Regions from separate parts of the Streptomyces sp. NPDC043726 genome, predicted to be linked through region 1. Evidence: predicted binding sites of a transcription regulator. Region 1 holds the regulator's gene; the other holds the start of a gene.
What was found. Region 1 encodes HspR, which represses chaperone genes until heat shock. Its sites were predicted from a motif close to TTGAGNNNNNNNNNCTCAA; they were not measured.
Positions count from the first base shown of each region.

Region 1 (10,266 bases):
CAACTGGCATCCCGCGCGCGTGGGCCTCGGTGCCTGTGGCTCGCTGTTCGCCGGGTTCGTGCTCGCCGCGGCGGCCGTGCTGACCCGCACGGGGCACGAAGGGGCCACGAGCGCCGGGGTGCTGTACGCGCTCACCGCCGTCGCGAGCGCCGATGTCGTGCTGGTCGTCCTGGCGCGGCGGCTCGGCGGCCGGCCACTGCTGCGCCGGGGCCCCGACCATCTCGCCCACCGGCTGCGGCGGCTCGGGCTGACTCCGCAGGGCGCGACCGTCGTCCTCGGTGCCGGGGCCTTCGGCGGGGTGCTCACCGGGGTGCTGGTGCACCTGGGATGGCTCGCCGCCTCGGGGGTGTGGTGGGTGGGGGCGGGCGCCCTGATCGCCGTACTCCTGCTGCTGAGAGTCAAGCGGACGCAGCCTCGGCGAACCACGTCTGTGCAGGTCAGGCCGCAGTTGCGTGTAAGGAACGGATAAGAGTTGAGCCTCACAGACTCAGGTCTGTTGACCGAGCGGGGCGGCTCATGCACACTTGAGTCCGTTCCACTCAAGTCAGCTGGAGGAATCAACCATGGCACGTGCGGTCGGCATCGACCTGGGCACGACTAACTCCGTCGTCAGCGTTCTGGAGGGCGGCGAGCCCACCGTCATCACCAACGCCGAGGGTGCCAGGACCACGCCGTCCGTCGTCGCCTTCGCGAAGAACGGTGAGGTGCTGGTCGGCGAGGTCGCCAAGCGCCAGGCGGTCACGAACGTGGACCGGACCATCCGCTCCGTCAAGCGTCACATGGGCACGGACTGGAAGGTCGAGCTCGACGGGAAGCCCTTCAACCCGCAGCAGATGTCCGCGTTCATCCTGCAGAAGCTGAAGCGCGACGCCGAGTCCTACCTGGGCGAGAAGGTGACCGACGCGGTCATCACCGTTCCCGCGTACTTCAACGACTCCGAGCGTCAGGCGACGAAGGAGGCCGGCGAGATCGCCGGTCTGAACGTCCTGCGCATCGTCAACGAGCCCACCGCGGCCGCCCTGGCCTACGGCCTCGACAAGGACGACCAGACGATCCTCGTCTTCGACCTCGGTGGCGGCACCTTCGACGTCTCGCTGCTGGAGATCGGCGACGGCGTCGTCGAGGTGAAGGCCACCAACGGCGACAACCACCTCGGTGGTGACGACTGGGACCAGCGCGTCGTCGACTACCTGGTCAAGCAGTTCCAGTCCGGCCACGGCGTGGACCTGTCCAAGGACAAGATGGCCCTCCAGCGCCTCCGCGAGGCCGCCGAGAAGGCCAAGATCGAGCTGTCCTCCTCGACGGAGACCTCGATCAACCTGCCCTACATCACCGCCTCCGCCGAGGGCCCCCTGCACCTCGACGAGAAGCTCACCCGCGCCCAGTTCCAGCAGCTGACCGCGGACCTGCTGGAGCGCTGCAAGACGCCGTTCCACAACGTCATCAAGGACGCCGGCATCGCCCTCGGCGAGATCGACCACGTCGTCCTCGTCGGCGGCTCCACCCGCATGCCCGCCGTCGCCGAGCTCGTCAAGGAGCTGACCGGCGGCAAGGAGGCCAACAAGGGTGTGAACCCGGACGAGGTCGTCGCCATCGGCGCCTCGCTCCAGGCCGGTGTCCTCAAGGGCGAGGTCAAGGACGTCCTGCTCCTCGACGTCACCCCGCTGTCCCTCGGTATCGAGACCAAGGGCGGCATCATGACGAAGCTCATCGAGCGCAACACCACGATCCCGACCAAGCGCTCCGAGATCTTCACGACGGCCGAGGACAACCAGCCGTCCGTGCAGATCCAGGTCTACCAGGGCGAGCGCGAGATCGCGGCGTACAACAAGAAGCTCGGGATGTTCGAGCTGACCGGTCTGCCGCCGGCCCCGCGTGGCGTCCCGCAGATCGAGGTCTCCTTCGACATCGACGCCAACGGCATCATGCACGTGACCGCCAAGGACCTGGGCACGGGCAAGGAGCAGAAGATGACCGTCACCGGCGGCTCCTCGCTGCCGAAGGACGAGGTCGACCGCATGCGCCAGGAGGCCGAGCAGTACGCGGAGGAGGACCACAAGCGCCGCGAGGCCGCCGAGGTCCGCAACCAGGGCGAGCAGCTCGTCTACCAGACCGAGAAGTTCCTCAAGGACAACGAGGACAAGGTCCCGGGCGAGATCAAGACCGAGGTCGAGGCCTCCGTCGAGGAGCTGAAGGCCGCGCTCAAGGGCGAGGACACCGCCGAGATCCGCACCGCCACCGAGAAGGTCGCCGCGGTCTCGCAGAAGCTCGGCCAGGCCATGTACGCGGACGCCCAGGGCGCCCAGGCCGCCGGCGGTGCCGCCGCCGGTGACGAGGCCCCGAAGGCCGACGACGACGTCGTCGACGCCGAGATCGTCGACGACGAGCGCAAGGACGGTGCCGCGTGACGGAGGAGACCCCGGGCTTCGAGGAGAAGCCCGACGTCCCCTCCGGCGCCACCCCCGAAGACGCCGAGGCGAAGGCCGCCACCCCGCCCAGCGGTGAGGGGGCGGCCCCGGCCGGGGACGTAACCGCAGATGCCGCTCTGGTCGCGCAGCTGGACCAGGTCCGTACCGCGCTCGGTGAGCGCACCGCGGACCTCCAGCGGCTCCAGGCCGAGTACCAGAACTACCGCCGCCGCGTGGAGCGGGACCGGATCACGGTGCGGGAGATCGCCATCGCGAACCTCCTGACCGAGCTCCTGCCCGTGCTCGACGACATCGGCCGCGCCCGGGAACACGGCGAGCTCCTCGGCGGATTCAAGTCCGTCGCGGAGTCGCTGGAGACCGTCGCGGCGAAGATGGGTCTGCAGCAGTTCGGCAAGGAGGGCGAGCCCTTCGACCCGACGATCCACGAGGCCCTGATGCACAGCTACGCCCCGGACGTCACCGAGACGACCTGCGTCGCGATCCTCCAGCCGGGGTATCGCATCGGCGAGCGCACCATCCGCCCCGCGCGGGTGGCCGTCGCCGAACCGCAGCCGGGCGCGCAGACCGTCAAGGCCGAGGAGGCGTCCGAGGCCGCCGAGGAGAAGGACAACGGCCCTGAGGAGGGCTGAGGTCGTAGTTTCCGACAGGAAGGAGGGACGTCGGGGATGAGCACCAAGGACTTCATCGAGAAGGACTACTACAAGGTCCTCGGCGTCCCCAAGGACGCCACCGAGGCCGAGATCAAGAAGGCGTACCGGAAGCTCGCCCGCGAGTTCCACCCGGACGCCAACAAGGGCAACGCCAAGGCCGAGGAGCGCTTCAAGGAGATCTCCGAGGCCAACGACATCCTCGGCGACCCCAAGAAGCGCAAGGAGTACGACGAGGCGCGCGCCCTCTTCGGCAACGGCGGGTTCCGTCCGGGGCCGGGGGCGGGCGGCGGCTCGTTCAACTTCGACCTGGGCGACCTCTTCGGAGGCGGCGCCCAGGGCGGCGGGGCCTCCGGCGGCTTCGGCGGCGGCATCGGTGACGTCTTCGGGGGACTGTTCAACCGGGGCGGCTCGGGCACCGGCCGGGTGCAGCCCCGGCGGGGCCAGGACATCGACACCGAGGTGACGCTCACCTTCACCGAGGCGATCGAGGGCGCGACCGTTCCGCTGCGGATGTCCTCGCAGGCTCCCTGCAAGGCCTGTTCCGGCACCGGCGACAAGAACGGCAACCCGCGGGTGTGCCCGACCTGTGTCGGCACCGGACAGGTGGCCCGGGGCTCGGGCGGCGGATTCTCGCTGACCGACCCCTGCCCGGACTGCAAGGGCCGCGGTCTGATGGCCGAGACCCCCTGCGAGGTCTGCAAGGGCAGCGGTCGCGCGAAGTCCTCGCGGACCATGCAGGTGCGCATCCCGGCGGGGGTCAGCGACAACCAGCGCATCCGGCTGCGCGGCAAGGGCGCGCCCGGCGAGCGGGGCGGCCCGTCCGGTGACCTGTACGTCACGGTGCACGTGGACACGCACCCGGTCTTCGGCCGCAAGGGCGACAACCTGACGGTGACGGTTCCGGTGACGTATCCGGAGGCGGCTCTCGGCGGTGAGGTCAGGGTCCCGACCCTGGGCGGACCGCCGGTCACCCTGAAGCTGCCGCCCGGCACGCCCAACGGCCGCACCATGCGCGCCCGGGGCAAGGGCGCGGTCCGCAAGGACGGCACCCGCGGGGATCTGCTGGTCACCGTCGAGGTGAGTGTCCCGAAGGACGTGACGGGGAAGGCTCGTGACGCGCTTGAGGCGTATCGCGAGGCGACCGCGGGTGAGGATCCGCGGGCGGAGCTGTTCCAGGCCGCGAAGGGAGCTTGATGCCAGATGGACGGCCGTCGACGCAATCCGTATGAACTGACCGAGGAGACCCCGGTCTACGTCATCTCGGTGGCGGCCCAGCTGTCCGGCCTGCACCCGCAGACACTGCGCCAGTACGACCGTCTTGGCCTGGTGTCTCCGGACCGCACGGCCGGCCGGGGCCGCCGCTACTCGGCCCGCGACATCGAACTGCTGCGCACCGTCCAGCAGTTGTCGCAGGACGAGGGCATCAACCTGGCCGGCATCAAGCGGATCATCGAGCTGGAGAACCAGGTCGCCGCTCTGCAGAACCGGGTGGCCGAGCTCCAGTCGGCCCTCGACGGCGCCGCCGCCACGATGCAGCAGCGGGAGGCCGCGGTGCACGCCTCGTACCGCCGTGACCTGGTGCCGTACCAGGAGGTGCAGCAGACCAGCGCGCTGGTCGTGTGGCGACCGAAGCGACAGCAGAACGACTGACGCCGGATCACATCCTGGAAGGGGCCGTGGGTTTCACACCCACGGCCCCTTCGGCATTCCGCCACGCGGCGCCCCGAACATGATCACTTTTCAGTCACATAATCTCCATCCGGCCAAGATCACCGGTATACCTCGCACTCCGCCCCCTCATGACCACAGGGGGCCCTGACAAGGAGTTGGAGTGCCACGCACCAACCGAAGACGGTGGCTCCAGGCCGCCGCGGCGCTGACGCTGGCCGGCTTTCTCACCGGCGACCCCTCGCTCGCGTCCCTCCCAGCGCCGGCCGCCGACCCCATCGTGAACAGCCCCGCCCAGGCTGTCACGCTCGGCGACGACAAGCCCGACATAGCCAAGCTGCTCGGGCTGAGCGAGGAGGAGGCCGCCCGGCGCAACGCCAGGATCCAGAACCGGCGCATCGAGCTGCTCTCCCAGCGCACCGAGACCTCCTCGGTGTACGTGAACCCCGACGGCACGCTGACCGCCGAGACCTACGCGGGGCCGGTGCGGGTCAAGCAGGCCGACGGGTCCTGGAGTTACATCGACACCGAGCTCGCCGACGAGGGCACGGCACTGGAACCGGAGACGGCGGCCGCCGACATCACCGTCTCCGACGGCGGCGACAGGAAGCTGGCCTCCGTCGCCAAGGGCGGCGCCTCCATGGCGCTGGGCTGGGAGGAGACCCTGCCCACGCCGACGGTGCAGGACGACACCGCCTCCTACGACCTGGGCGACGGGCAGACCCTGACGGTCACCGCCCTCAAGCAGGGCTTCTCCCAGAACGTGCTCCTCGACGAGGCGCCCAGCGAAGACCTCACCTACCGCATCCCGGTCACCCTCGAGGGCCTGACCCTCTCCGAGGCGGACTCCGGGCGGCTGCTGCTGAAGAACAGCGCGGGCAAGCTGGTCGCCGAGGCCCCGGCGCCGATGATGTGGGACTCCTCCGTCGACAAGCGGTCCGGCGAGTCGAAGCACCTCGCTGCGGTGGACACCGAGATCGAGACCGCGGCCGACGGCTCGCAGACCCTCGTCCTGCGCCCCGAGGCCGCCTACTTCGAGCAGGAACTGACCTACCCGGTCACCGTCGACCCGACCACCACGCTCGCGGTCAGCACCGACACCTGGGTGGCCACCAACTACCCGGACTCCCAGGTCTCCTCGACCGAGCTGAAGTCGGGCACGTACAACGCGGGCGGGACCGTCGCCCGCTCCTTCCTGAAGTTCGACCTGTCGGGCTACGAGGGCGTCCACGTCATCGACACCAACCTGGCCCTGTACTCGTACTGGTCCTCCGCCTGCACGGTGGGCACCGGCACCGCCGTGCGCCGGGTCACGGAGCCCTGGACGTCGTCCGCGGTCACCTGGGCCGACCCGCCGGCCGCGACCACCACCGGACAGGTGATCAACACCGCGGCCAAGGGCTACTCGGCGGACTGCCCGGCCGGCACGCTCAACTTCGACATCGACACCATCGTCAAGGCGTGGACGAGCGGCACCGCCAACCACGGCCTGATGGTCCGGGGCGTGGACGAGACCGACTCCTACACCTGGCGGCGCTTCCACTCCGCGAACCACGTCTCCGGCGACGGCTCGACGGAACCGCACCTGACGATCACGTACAACACGTACCCGGAGGTCCCGGCCGCCCCCACGCCGGCCCCTGTCACCGGCACCGGCGTCGTCACCTCGACCACGCCCGTGCTGTCGACGCTCGTGAACGACGGCGATCCGCAGCGGGCGCGCGCCCAGTACGCCATCGAGCCGGACCCGGCGTACAACGACACGACGTACACGCTGACCACGGACACCCCGTACGTCGACACCATGGAGGTCGCCACCCTCGCCGTACCGGTGGAGAACCCGCTGCCGGACGGCAAGCACCTGCGCGTGCGGGCCCGGGCCTTCGACGGGACCGACTACTCGACGGCCTGGAGCGCGTGGAAGACGTTCACCGTCGACACCTCCAAGGCCGCCGTGCCCGAGGTGCCGAGCGACCTCGCGACCGGTGCCACCGAGACCGCGACGCCACTGCTCACCGGCATCGTCTCGGCCGCCGGCCGGGGAGCCGTGTCCGCCGAGTACCTGCTCTACGACGCTTCCGGCACCGCCGTGGGCGAGCCCCTCACCGCCTCCGTGCAGGACGGCGACCGGGCGGTTGCCAAGGTTCCGGACGGGCTGCTGACCGACGGCTCGACGTACCGGTGGAAGATGCGGGCCTGCGCGGGCGCCGTCTGCTCGGCCTACGGCGCGCTGCAGACGTTCACGCTCGACGTGACCGAGGAGCCCGCGCCCACCGGCACCACCGGCACCGCGCCCGCGGCGGTGACCGACCTCAAGGCGGTGCCCGGGGAGCACGGCGCCCTGGTGACGTGGTCCGCGGCCGAGTTCACCGGTGAGCCGGACGACGTGGTGACCTACACCGTCACCGCGCTGGCCTCCGACGGCACGACGGTCGGCACCAGGACCACTACGGGCCTGGCGGCCGTCTTCGACGACCTGAACGCGGACGCCGGAGACGTCACCCACACCTTCAAGGTGACCGGCAAGAACGCCTACGGCACCGGGCCGGCGGCCACGTCGGGCGGCATCGTCCCGGCGGCCGTGCCGGGCGGTACGGACGTGTACTCGACGGCCGTGCAGGCGTACCACTCCGCCCGGGGCGGCCTCGTCCAGGGCAGCTATGTGGACGCGAACGACGCCGCCGCCAACAGCGCGTACGGCGCCCAGTTCGCCGGCCGGCTCGCCAAGGAGCAGGAGGCGCTGCTGCGGGAGCGGGTCGCGGGCTCCGAGGACGACTCGGACAACGTCTCGCCCGAGGCCACCTTCACCGACGTCCTGGCCATCCCGTCGGCCGACGGCACGAAGGTCACCCTGCGCGCGACGGTGCACACCGCGGACACCATCGTCACCGACGTCAGCACCGCGACCGCCGATCCGACCGACCAGACCGGCGCGACCGAGATGCGCTACACCTTCTCCGCCGGCGCGGAACCGGTGCTGCTCTCGGCGGTCACCGCGTCCGCCAAGGAGGTAGTGGTGCGGCCGACCGCCGCCGCACTGGACGACTTCGCCAACGCCGTCGACGCGGGCCTCCCCGCGGACGGTCTCGAACCCTCGGCGTTCGACGGCGACTCCACGGACACCGGCAGCGACACCACGCAGGTCGCCTACGGGGCTCAGCAGGCCGGCTCCTACCTGCGCACCGGCGCGGCGACCTGGGCCGTGAGCAACTGGAACGCGCCGGCCATGTACGGCCAGGACTGCACCAACTTCGTCTCCCGGGCGATGCACCATGGCGGCAGCATCAGGATGAAGGGCTCCGGGGACGAGAACCACAAGAGCAAGGACTACTGGTGGCGCAAGCCGAACAACTGGATCCACGACGAGACCTGGACCTGGATCAACGCGTCCTACCTGAAGACCTTCATGGAGCGGCACATGTTGCACTCCAAGCGGAACACGAGCAACGCGTTCACCGGTGACATCGTCTTCTACGACTGGACGAACGACGGAAAGGTCGACCACGCCTCGATCATCAGCAAGATCAGCAACGGGAAGATCTACGTGACCCAGCACAACAAGAACTACAAGTACCGCGCCCTGTCGGCCCAGAAGAGCGCCCAGCCGAAGATGAAGATCTGGATCTACCGTCCCCAGCCGGAGTGGTACTGATGCGGCCGGGACCCAAGGTGTGGATCGTCGCCGCGGAGGCGGTCCTGACCCTTCTCGTCGCCCGGACCCTGTGGACCTGGCGTGATGACCCGTACGTCTTCCTCGCGGACGTCCCGTACATGGAGTGGTCCAGCGTCGGGCTCGCGGTCTCGCTGCTGCTGACCCTGGCCCTGGTCACGCGCGAGCAGCTGTGGCCCCGGCGGGTCGGCTGGTCGCTGACGGCGGCGCGGGTGTGCCTGCTGCCGTGCCTCGCGCTGGCGTGGTACCCGGCGATGTCGCCGTACATCTCGCTCTGGTGAGGCGTCACCAGCGGTGAAGGAAGCCGGGCCCGTCTCCACGGGCCCGGCTTCTTCCGGTTACTGCGTCAGGTCCAGCTCCGTCGCGATGACGATCTGGGCCTCGCCGGTCCACTGGAAGGAGGAGTTGCCGTCGTCGTCGACGGCGTCGACGATGAAGCAGCTCTCCTCGCCGTCAGGGACGGTCTCGTACGCGTACGAGGTGGTCTCGGCGGAGACGTAGAAGCCGGGGTACAGGGAGCACACGCGCTCCTCCTCGTCGCCCCACAGCTCGCCCCGGCGGACGACGTAACGCGCCAGGTCGGGCGTGGGGTTGGGGTCCCAGCTGACGTGGAAGCCGTACTCGGTCGGGACGACGGTCACCCCGGTCACCGCGGACGGCGGGGTGAGGTCCGGGCCCTCGCCGCTGACGGAGGTGGACCGCGCGGACTCGTTGCCCGCCGCGTCGAGTGCGGTCACCCGGTAGTGGTAGGTGGCGTCCTCCGTGGTCGAGGTGTCGGCGAAGGAGGTCTCGGCGGTGGCGCCGACCTTCGTGTACGTCCCGTCCGCCGTCGTCGCCCGGTACACCCGGTAGGAGTCCGCCCCCGCGACGGCGGTCCACCTGACCCGGAGCCCGTCCATCTCGGAGGCCGCGCTCAGCCCGCCCGGCACACCCGGCGCCGTCCGGTCCGCGGTGGTGACGGCCAGGGGAGCCGTTCCCGACGACACGTTCCCGGCCTTGTCGTAGGCGCGGACGGTGTACTCGTAGGCGGCGCCGGTCACGGGGAGGGTCGCGTCGGTGTACGACGTCGACGTCGTCGTCGCCAGCGGAGTGCCGGGGAACGAGCCGCCCTTCGCCCGCCGGTAGACCCGGTACCCCGCGAGGTCCATCTCCTTGTTCTTCGTCCAGGTCAGCCCGGCCTTGCCGGTGGCCTGGTCGTAGGAGACGGCGGCGCCCGCCGGGGTGAGCGGGGCGACCTTGTCGACGGAGGCCGAAGTGCGGGGCGTGTAACCGAACTTGACCTTGGCGGAGCCGGTCCAGTTGACGTAGTCGATCCGCAGGGCGTGCTTGCCCTTGGGGAGGTCGAGGTTGACCGTCCTGGACACCGTCGTCGAGACGTTCTTCCAGAGGTTGATCTTCAGGTCGCCGTCGACGTAGACCCGGATGCCGTCCAGCCCGGAGGCGCTGAGGGTGAAAGGCCCGCCGGACCCGAAGTCCCGGGTCACGCTCCACCGCACGCCGAAGCCGTTGCCCGGCAGACCCGTGGCCGGGGCGCCGGTGCCCCAGTTCTGGTCGATCGTGCTGTCGCAGTCGGTCTTCTTCGGTGTGCCGGAGAAGGTGGTGTTCGCGTAGAACGTCCGCTTGAAGACCGGGGAGGTGCAGGTGGTCGCCGCGGAGGCGGGTGCCGCGACGGCGGTGACAAGGCCTGCCGCGGTGGCGAGCACGACCGTGACGGCCGCGCTTCTGGCTGGGTTCATTCGGTCCTCTGGTGGGTCGTGGACTGTCGTGATCACGACTCACGGAGGATCGGGTTGGTTGTACGGAGGGGAGGTAAAGGCCAGTTGGAGGGGGTTCCGCCAGACCTTCACAA
Region 1 is NZ_JBWKCI010000003.1:259,115-269,380, reverse strand. It holds gene AC068Z_RS10190 (MraY family glycosyltransferase) at 1-469, shown strand, start outside; gene dnaK (molecular chaperone DnaK) at 564-2,408, shown strand; gene grpE (nucleotide exchange factor GrpE) at 2,405-3,058, shown strand; gene dnaJ (molecular chaperone DnaJ) at 3,095-4,273, shown strand; gene AC068Z_RS10170 (heat shock protein transcriptional repressor HspR) at 4,280-4,729, shown strand; gene AC068Z_RS10165 (DNRLRE domain-containing protein) at 4,911-8,399, shown strand; gene AC068Z_RS10160 (hypothetical protein) at 8,399-8,698, shown strand; gene AC068Z_RS10155 (fibronectin type III domain-containing protein) at 8,756-10,153, opposite strand.

Region 2 (10,266 bases), on a different contig from region 1:
ACCTCGCCGTTCTCCAGGAGCCAGCCGGAGACCTCGACCGGCAGGTCCGGCGGGGAGAACGACGTGGCGTTCTCCATCAGTTCGGCCAGCAGGTGCGACAGGTCGTCCGCGGCGAAGCCCGCGATGTGCGCGTGGGGAGGGAGCGCCGCGATGCGGACCCGCTCGTAGCGCTCGATCTCGCTCACCGCGGCCCGGACCACGTCCACCAGCGGGACCGGGCCCGCGCTGTGCTGGACGTGTTCCGTACCGGCCAGCACCAGGAGGTTCTCGCTGTGGCGGCGCATCACCGTGGCGAAGTGGTCCAGCTTGAAGAGCGTGGCCAGGCGCTCGGGGTCCTGCTCCCGCTCCTCCAGGCCCTCGATCACCCCCAGCTGGCGTTCCACCAGGCCCAGCGTGCGCAGGGCGAGGTTCACGAAGGTCGAGCCGATGCTCGTGCGCAGGCGTTCCAGCTGGGCCGTCGACTCCGCCAGTTCCGTGCGCAGTTCGTCCCTGGCTTCCGCCATCTTCTGGCGCTGGCCCACGAGGTGCTTGCGGTCGGACTCCAGCGTCGCGATGCGCTCGTGCAGGGCCACCGCCTGGGCGTGGAGGGTGTTGACCGAGTCGACGACCTTCGCGAACTCGTCCTTGCGGCCCGTGAAGCGCACCGGCTCCTGTGCCGCCGGCTCCTCCGCTCCGGCCAGCCGCGCGGAGCCCAGCCGCAGCACCGCGAGGGGCCGCGTCAGACTGCGGGCCATCCCCGTCGCGACGCCGATCGCGAGCAGCACCAGCACGCCGAGGATCGCGATCCGGATCTCCAGCTCGGTGACGTCGTCGTCCCGGAGGAGGGCCAGGTCCTTGGTGCGCCGGTCGTGCAGGGCGGACTCGGCGCCGCGCATCATCTCGACGCGGGCGGACAGCGCCTCGTCCAGTTTCTTGACGCTGGTGGCGAGTTCGGCGTCGGAGAGGGTGGGCTGGTCGGTGAGGGAGGCGAGGTACTTCTCGGCGGCCTCGGCCTCCGGTCCGGTGACCGTGGAGTCGTAGGACGTGACGGACTTCTTCGGCGCGGTCTCGCGGAAGTCGGCGAGGGCCGCGTCGGAGCGCAGCCGGGCCTCCTGGGCGGCGGTGGTGAGCGCGTCGCGCTGCTTGCGGTCGGCGTCGGAGGAGGAGCTGACCGTGCTGGGCAGACCGGTGATCGGGTCGATGACGGTCTGGGTGGAGCGCGGGACGCTCAGTGCGGCGAGCAGCAGACCCCGGGTGGAGGCGGCCTGTTGTACGGCGGTGTCGAGCTCGGTGAGGGCGTGGGCGCCGGAGCCCGCACGGGGCGGCATCTCCTCGGCCAGCCGCTCGGCGAGGCCGTGCAGTTCGGTGAGGGCGGCGGAGTACGCCTTGTGCGTGTCGAGAGCGCTGCTCTTGCCCGTGAGCGCCGCTCTGCGCAGGGCCGCGATGTCGTCCAGGTCGGCGCGCAGGGAGGCCGGGGTGTCGGGGTGGGCGCGCAGTTCCTCGACCAGGCGGTCCACACGGGCGCTGCGCTGCTCCGAGGGGGCCTTCGACTTGGGGCGTCCCGCGGCGACGTAGGAGGTGACCTCGTCGCGTTCGTCGGCCAGCGAGTGGGCGAGCGCGAGGGCGTCCTCGGTCTGCTCGGAGAGGGTCACCAGCTCCTGGGTGTCGTGCAGCTGCGCGGAGGCGGTGACGATCGACGGGGCGCCGGCCGCGGCGATGGCGGCGGCGACGACGGCCACGGCGACGATGAGCCGGTTGCGTACGTGGGTGGGCCGCCCTTTGCCGGCCGAGGTGACGCCGGTCCCGGTCGTGGCGCCGGTCCCTGCCGTGGTGCCGGTCCCAGTCGTGGCGCCGGGCGTGTGCTCCGGGCCCCCTGCGGAGGCCTTCTGCTTGCCTGAGCGACGAGGCCGCGTCTTCTGCACCGGTGCTCGCATTCCTGAACTCGTGATACCCATGGGCCCGGGTGACGCTCCGTCAACTGGCGCATACGCCCGGTACGCTTCCCGACCCTCCCAGTGCCGGTGGGCGGTTCTCTCGCATCACCTGACCCGCCACCCGAAGGAGTGAACCTCGGAGGGGAGTTGGCGGGCAAGTTCCCGCGGCGCTTGCGGAGACCTTGTCCGGCGGGCCGGTTGGACGTCTGCGGCGGGCGGTGGCAGGATTCGCCACCACGTCTGCCCGGAGTGAATCATTACCGCCCAAACCAGGCGGTTGACCTGCGCGAGTCCGCCAATTGCGCAGCGGTTGCCAGCCTTTGGCGAACGTTGTGAAGGGCTCGTGCAGACTGACCGGATGCGCACTGAACTTGTTTCGGAGCCCGGCGATCCCGCCCGCCCCAACGAGGACTTCGCCAGTGTCGGACTGCCCGCTTCCGGACAGGGCGGAACGGTGGTCCTCCTGGACGGGGTGACCCCGCCCCGGGACGGCACGGGCTGTCTGCATTCCGTCCCCTGGTACACCGCTCGCCTCGGCGGGGCGCTGACCGAACTGACCGTTTCACTCCCGGATGTTCCTCTCGCCGACGCCCTGTCACTCGCCCTCGCGCGTACCGCCGAGGCGCACCGGGAGACCTGTGACCTTTCTCACCCGCGGACACCCCAGGCGACGGTCGTCATGGTCCGCTGGTCGCCCGAGACCGTCGAGTACCTGATCCTCTCGGACTCGGCCCTCCTGGTGGAGTCGCCCGACGGCACCGTGACGCCGTACCTCGACGACCGGCTCTCCCTGCTGCCCCGCTCCGCCCTGGCCACCGACGCGATGGTCGACGCGGACCTCCGCAACAAGGAGGGCGGCTTCTTCACGGCCGCCGCCGATCCCGCGGTGGCGGCCAGGGCGGTGACCGGGACCCTGCCCCGCTCCGGCGTCCGCGCCCTGGCCGCCTGCACGGACGGCGCCACGCGCTGGGTGGAGAAGTTCGGCGCCGGTGACTGGGGGGACCTCTTCGGCGTCGTACGCAAGGAGGGGGCGCAGGCGCTGGTCGACCGGGTGCGGGCGCTGGAACTGGCGGACACCGAGCGGCGGTTCCTGCACCGGAGCAAGACGCACGACGACGCGACGGTGGCGTTCGTGGAGTTCTAGCCGGGTGGGGTCCGGCGGGCGCCTGCCGAGGCGTCGGGGCGGGTCGATCGCGGACGTTCTTCCGCCGGTACGTCGGGTTCGGCAGCCCCTGCTGGGTCGAGATTCACCCGAGTGGACGCGGACGCGGTCCGGGGGTCGCGCGCCAGGAGGACGAGGGCGACATCGCGGGCAGGCGGGCGCGGGCTCAGCCCTGCTCCATCTCCTCGTTCAGCTGGTTGAGCAGCCGGGCCAGTTCCGAGACCTCACGGGGGTCCCAGCCGGAGAGCCGGCGGGCGTACCGGGCCCGCCGGGCCTCCCGTACCTTGCTCACCCGCCCGCGGCCCTCCTCGGTGAGGTGGACCAGCCAGGCCCGGCCGTCGGCGGGGTCGGGCTCGCGGGCGACCAGGCCCAGGTCCTCCAGGGCGCGCAGCTGGCGGGACATGGTGGCCTTGCCGACGCCGATGTAGGCGGCCAGCTCGGTCGCGCGCTGCCGCCCGCACTCGTCCAGGCGGATCAGCAGCCCGTACGCCGCCGACTCCAGGTCCGGATGGACCTCCCGGGCCATCTCCCCCTGGCTGGCCCGGGCCCGGCGCAGCAGCACGGTCAACTCCCGCTCCAGGGACAGGAACTCGGGCTGCTCCACACCACGCCCGGGCACTCCCGCGGGCACCCCGGATCCGACTCGACGTCCGTCGCCGTTCCCGTCTTCGCGCACGTCAGCCCCTGCCTCGGTTTCCCAGCTCTGAAAGTTTCCGTCAAATGGCGCCATCGCCCCAGCTCCGTCAGTATTTCTCAGGCGTAGACCAACGGCAGCCTCCAGGCCCTCTTCCACCCGCCGACCCCCGTCCGCAGCGTCCTCAACAGGCACTGCCTGGCATGCCCATGGCAGCATCTTCGGACGGTGGACCAACAGCGGGCCAACGACGACCCGGCCGGCCTCCGTCCTCACGCACCGTCCTTGTCGCACCGTGCGTCTCAGCGCATCACCGAGCCTTCGGAGGCACGTCATGCCCGTGCACAGACCCGGCCCGCTCCGTCTTCTCCTCGTCGGAGCACTGCTCACCGCGCTCTCGCCGGTACTCGCCACCCCCTCCCCGGCCGCCGAATCCCCGGACCGGGGCTCCGCCTACATGGGTATGGGCGTCGCGGCCCACGACGGCGTCCACGGTCTGCCCCATGACACCCGCGCTTCCCAGTCGGAGGGCGTCGACGTCTCCTCCCACCAGGGCGACGTGGCCTGGTCCACCCTTTGGAGCAGCGGCGTGAAGTGGGCCTATGCGAAGGCCACGGAGGGCACGTACTACACGAACCCGTACTTCGGCCGGCAGTACAACGGCTCCTACGACGTCGGCATGATCCGCGGCGCCTACCACTTCGCCACCCCGGACACCACGTCCGGCGCGACGCAGGCGAACTACTTCGTCGACCACGGCGGCGGCTGGTCCCGGGACGGCCGGACCCTCCCCGGCGCGCTGGACATCGAGTGGAACCCCTACGGTGCCGCCTGCTACGGCAAGAGCCAGGCCGGCATGGTCGCCTGGATCCGCGACTTCCTGAACCAGTACAAGGCCCGCACGGGCCGCCACGCCGTGATCTACACGGCCACGAGCTGGTGGACCCAGTGCACGGGCAACTACTCCGGCTTCGGGGCCGCCAACCCCCTGTGGATCGCCCGCTACGCGACGACGGTGGGAACACTGCCGGCCGGGTGGAGCAACCACACGATGTGGCAGTACACCTCGACCGGGCCGACGGTCGGTGACCACGACAGGTTCAACGGCGCCCTGGACCGCGTCCAGGCCCTGGCGTACGGCTGAGCGCACGACGAGGGCCCAGGCTCCCTCACGGGACCCGGGCCCTCGCCCTGAACCGGTGGCGTCCGTCACGCCGCCACCGGAACCTCCGGCGTCGCGCCGCTCGTGGCCGGGGACAGGGCCAGGTCGAGGACCTGGCGGACGTCCGTCACGGCGTGGACGTCGAGCTTGTCCAGGACCTCGGCGGGGACGTCGTCGAGGTCGGGCTCGTTGCGCTTGGGGATGATGACGGTCGTGACGCCCGCCCGGTGCGCGGCCAGCAGCTTCTGCTTCACCCCGCCGATCGGCAGCACCCGGCCGGTCAGGGAGACCTCGCCCGTCATGGCGACGTCCGTGCGGACCAGCCGGCCCGACAGCAGCGACGCCAGTGCCGTCGTCATCGTGATGCCCGCGCTCGGCCCGTCCTTCGGCACCGCGCCCGCCGGGAAGTGGATGTGCACGCCCCGGTCCTTCAGGTCGCCGACCGGCAGTTCCAGTTCGGCGCCGTGCGAGCGCAGGAAGGACAGCGCGATCTGCGCCGACTCCTTCATCACGTCACCCAGCTGGCCGGTCAGCGTCAGACCCGCCGCGCCCGTCTCCGGGTCGGCCAGGGACGCCTCCACGAAGAGCACGTCGCCGCCCGCTCCGGTGACCGCGAGACCGGTCGCCACGCCCGGCACCGCCGTACGGCGCTCCGCCGGGTCCTGGGCCGACTCGGGCACGTGGTGGGGGCGCCCGATCAGACCGCGCAGATCGCCGTCCGTCACGGTGAAGGGCAGCTCCCGCTCACCGAGTTCGTGCTGGGCCGCGACCTTGCGGAGCAGCCGCGCGATGGAGCGCTCCAGGGTGCGCACACCCGCCTCGCGGGTGTACTCGCCGGCGAGCTTGCGCAGCGCGCTCTCGTCGATGACGACCTCGTCGGTGTTCAGGCCCGCCCGCTCCAGCTGGCGCGGCAGCAGGTGGTCCCGGGCGATGACGACCTTCTCGTCCTCGGTGTAGCCGTCCAGGCGGACCAGCTCCATACGGTCGAGCAGAGCCTCGGGGATGGCCTCCAGGACGTTCGCCGTCGCGAGGAAGACGACGTCCGACAGGTCCAGCTCCACCTCCAGGTAGTGGTCCCGGAAGGTGTGGTTCTGCGCCGGGTCCAGGACCTCCAGCAGGGCCGCCGCCGGGTCGCCCCGGAAGTCGGAGCCCACCTTGTCGATCTCGTCGAGCAGGACCACCGGGTTCATCGACCCGGCCTCCTTGACGGCCCGCACGATCCGCCCGGGCAGCGCGCCGACGTACGTACGCCGGTGGCCGCGGATCTCCGCCTCGTCGCGGACGCCGCCGAGGGCGACCCGGACGAACTTCCGGCCCATCGCGTGGGCCACGCTCTCGCCGAGCGACGTCTTGCCGACGCCGGGGGGTCCCACGAGGGCCAGCACCGCGCCGCCGCGCCGCCCGCCGACGACGCCCAGGCCCCGGTCGCTACGGCGCTTGCGCACCGCCAGGTACTCGGTGATCCGCTCCTTCACGTCCTCGAGACCGGCGTGCTCGGCGTCCAGCACGCCCTTGGCGCCCTGGATGTCGTAGGCGTCCTCGGTCCGCTCGTTCCACGGCAGTTCCAGAACGGTGTCCAGCCAGGTGCGGATCCACGAGCCCTCGGGCGACTGGTCGCTGGACCGCTCCAGCTTGTCGACCTCCTTCAGGGCCGCCTCGCGGACCTTCTCGGGCAGGTCGGCGGCCTCGACGCGGGCCCGGTAGTCGTCGGACTCCTCCCCCTCCGCCTCGCCGTTCAGCTCGCGCAGCTCCTTGCGCACGGCCTCCAGCTGGCGGCGGAGCAGGAACTCGCGCTGCTGCTTGTCGACGCCCTCCTGGACGTCCTTGGCGATGGTCTCGGCGACGTCCTGCTCGGCGAGGTGGTCGCGCAGCTGCTGGGTGGCGAGCTTCAGCCGGGCCACCGGGTCGGCGGTCTCCAGCAGCTCCACCTTCTGCTCGGTGGTGAGGAAGGGCGAGTAACCGGAGTTGTCGGCGAGCGCGGACACGTCGTCGATGGCCTGCACCCGGTCCACGACCTGCCAGGCGCCGCGCTTGCGCAGCCAGGCGGTGGCGAGCGCCTTGTACTCCTTCACCAGTTCGGTGACCTGTCCCGGCAGCGGGTCCGGGGCGCTGTCGTCGATCCGCAGGCCCTCGACCCACAGGGCGGCGCCGGGGCCGGTCGTCCCGGCACCGATCCGCACGCGGCCACGGCCGCGGATCAGCGCGCCCGGGTCACCGTCGGCGAGCCGGCCGACCTGTTCGACGGTGCCGAGCACACCGGTGCTCGCGTAGGTGCCGTCGATCCGCGGCACCAGCAGCACCCTGGGCTTTCCCGGCTGGGACCGGGCGGCGGCCTGGGCGGCCTCCACCGCGGCGCGTACATCGGCGTCGTTCAAGTCCAGCGGGACCACCATTCCGGGCAGCACGACCTCGTCGTCGAGCGGCAGCACAGGCAGGGTGAGCGAGGTAGACGTCGAAGCCATGATCTCCCCTTCGGCAGTCAAGTTGAGTTATGCCGACTCAATGCACGGGAGTCCTTGAATGTTCCCCGACCGTCGTTCGCTCTGAGCGATCAGCCGCAGGCCCTCCGGTGACCTGGAGGTTTCTTCGGTCAACCAGGTGCCGGGGCCACCCCATTCCCCGACGGCTTCCCAATCCCCGACGGCCTCCCATTCCCCGCTGGCCGCACCGCTCACAGAAACGCACCGCACACTGCGAGCTCGCTCACAGCCTGTGCGACGATCTGCCGGGCTGCACGGGGACTTGGGGAAGCGGATGACCGAGCAACAGCGGCGGGGGCCGGCCCGGCGCGCGCTGATCGCGGGCGGGGTGGTGGCCGCGGCGGGGGCGGCGCTGCCGTGGGCCCTGAGCCGGGGAAGCGACGGCACGGCCCCCGCCGCACCCCGCACCGCGGTTCCGGTGGCGAGCCGCCGCCCCCGCTCGGACGACCGGCCCAACGTCCTCCTGGTGCTCACCGACGACCAGCCGAAGGAGACGGAGTGGGCGCTCCGCCGTACCGTCGACTGGCTCGGCGGCACCGGCGTCACCTTCGATCGGGCGTACGCCAACACCCCGCTGTGCGCGCCCTCGCGGGCCTCGGTCATGTCGGGCCGCCATGCCCGGCACCACGGCCTCCTGGACACCCGCCACCCCTACCACCTGGACCAGCGCACGACGGTCCAGCGCCGGCTGCGCGAGGCGGGCTACCGCACCGGTCTGTTCGGCAAGTACCTCAACTTCTGGCGCACCGACGACGACCCACCCCACTTCGACGAGTGGCTGCTCCAGGAGCCGGTGCGCTACTTCAACGGCCACTACAACGACAACGGCACCGTCCGGATCATCCCCGGCTACAACACCACCGTCATCAAGGACCGCGCCCTGGCCTTCATCGAGGCCTCCCGCGCGGACGACCGCCCCTGGTTCGCCTACGTCGCCACGCGCGCGGCGCACGAGGCGAACACCCCGGAGTCGAAGTACACCCACGCACGCGTGCCCGCGTGGGAAGGCCGCCCCTCGGTCTTCGAGACGGACAAGCGGGACAAGCCCCCCTTCCTCCAGGCGGCGGACCACACCTTCCGCGAGGGCAGCGCCCTGCGCGCCCGCCAGTTGCGCACCCTGCTGTCCGTGGACGACGCGATGCACGACTTCCGCGAGAAGCTGCGCGCGCTCGGCCAGTTGGAGAACACGCTGGTGCTGTTCACCAGCGACCACGGCCTGTGCTGGGGCGACCACGGCTGGCTGCGCAAGTCGGTGCCGTACCGCCCGAGCCTGGAGGTGCCGTTCCTCCTGTCCTGGCCCGCCGGGGGTCTGGGCTCGGCTCGCGCGGACGACCGTCTGACGGGGCTGATCGACATCGCGCCCACCTTCCTGGACGCGGCGGGCCTCCCACCCGACCCGGAGCACGACGGCCACTCGCTGCTGAACCGCGACAACGACCGCCGCCACCTCCTCGCCGAGTGGTGGTGGAACCAGCAGGACCAAAGGCCGATCCACAGCTGGACGTCGTACATCGGCAGGGCGGAGCAGTACACGGAGTACCACCGCACCCGCCTCGACCGCGCCGGACGTCCGACGCTGGGTGACGGGAAGGTGCTGTTCCGGGAGTACTACGACCTGCGCGCGGACCCCTGCCAGCTCACCAACCTCCTCCACGCGGCGAGCGCGGAGGAGGAACGGCGGCTGGGCATCCCGGAGTTCAGGGCATAGGGACGGAGAGCCCGTGGCCGTGGGGGAACACCGGGTCCTCGGTGTCGTTGGGCACGTCCGGCCGGGACGCCGCCACGGCCGCCATGGAGCGCGGCAGTTCGAAGGGCAGCCGCCCCTCGGGCCGGGCCCGGCCGAAGGCCACGTCGAGCAGGGCGGCGTCCGAGGCCCCGAAGTCGGAGACCAGGGCGGCGGCCCGCTCGGCGATCTCGGGCAGGACGGCGGGCCGCTCCAGGTTGACGCAGACCAGGGTCGGTACCGACTCCAGCAGGCGCAGGATCTCCTTCAACTCGGCGTCGGGGAAGGCCAGTGACCCCGAGTGGAAGAAGGACTCGAACAGGCCGGGCCGCGGTTCGTGGGGCGTCCGCAGGCGCAGTACGGCGAGATCCGCGTCCGCCGGATCGGCGACGACCTCGCCGTAGGCCCGCGCGGTGGCGGCGTCCACGCCCTGGACGTACAGCCGGGGCCGTCCGGTGACCGGCAGGAGCCCGTCGTTGGTCAGCACCGTCAGCGACCGGCGCTGGGCGGCCTCCCCGAGCGCCGTGAAGTCGGCGGCGCCCACGATCTCCTCGGCGCGGTCGGCATCGACGTACGGATTCTCGAAGAGCCCGAGGACGAACTTCTCGCGCAGCACCCGCCGTACGGACTGGTCGATGCGCTCCTCGGGAACGACACCTCCGCGCACCAGCTCCACGATCACCTCGGGGCACTCCTCGCCGCCGAACTGGTCGGAGCCGGCGTGCAGGGCCTTGGCCGTGCGCTCGGCCACCGTCAGGTGCTCCACGCCCCAGGCCCGCGCCTCGGCGGGCTCCCCCATGATCTCGGCGTCGGTGAGCAGGCCCCAGTCGGTGCAGATGATCCCCTCGAAGCCGAGCCGTTCCCGCAGCAGCCCGGTCAGGACGTCCCGGTTGAAGCCGAAGCCGACCTCCTCCCAGTCGGTGCCGACGGGCTGGCCGTAGTAGGGCATCATCTGCGAGCAGCCGGCCTCGACGGCGGCCACGAACGGCCGCAGGTGGTGCTCGCGCAGACCGCCGGGGTACACCTGCTCCTTGCCGTGCGGGAAGTGCGGGTCCTCACCGTCCTTCTGCGGCCCGCCGCCGGGGAAGTGCTTGACCATGGCGGCGACCGACTCCGGGCCGAGCGCCGGGCCCTGGAGTCCTCGTACGTACGCCCGCACCAGCTCGCCCGCCGTCTCGGCGCTCGATCCGAA
Region 2 is NZ_JBWKCI010000001.1:138,074-148,339, forward strand. It holds gene AC068Z_RS00650 (sensor histidine kinase) at 1-1,901, opposite strand, end outside; gene AC068Z_RS00655 (hypothetical protein) at 2,272-3,057, shown strand; gene AC068Z_RS00660 (MarR family winged helix-turn-helix transcriptional regulator) at 3,242-3,751, opposite strand; gene AC068Z_RS00665 (lysozyme) at 4,044-4,853, shown strand; gene lon (endopeptidase La) at 4,919-7,333, opposite strand; gene AC068Z_RS00675 (sulfatase family protein) at 7,626-9,059, shown strand; gene AC068Z_RS00680 (glycoside hydrolase family 3 protein) at 9,049-10,266, opposite strand, start outside.
Region 2: lon (endopeptidase La) is a predicted target of HspR. The motif match lies at 7,356-7,374, and genes of this name have one in related genera.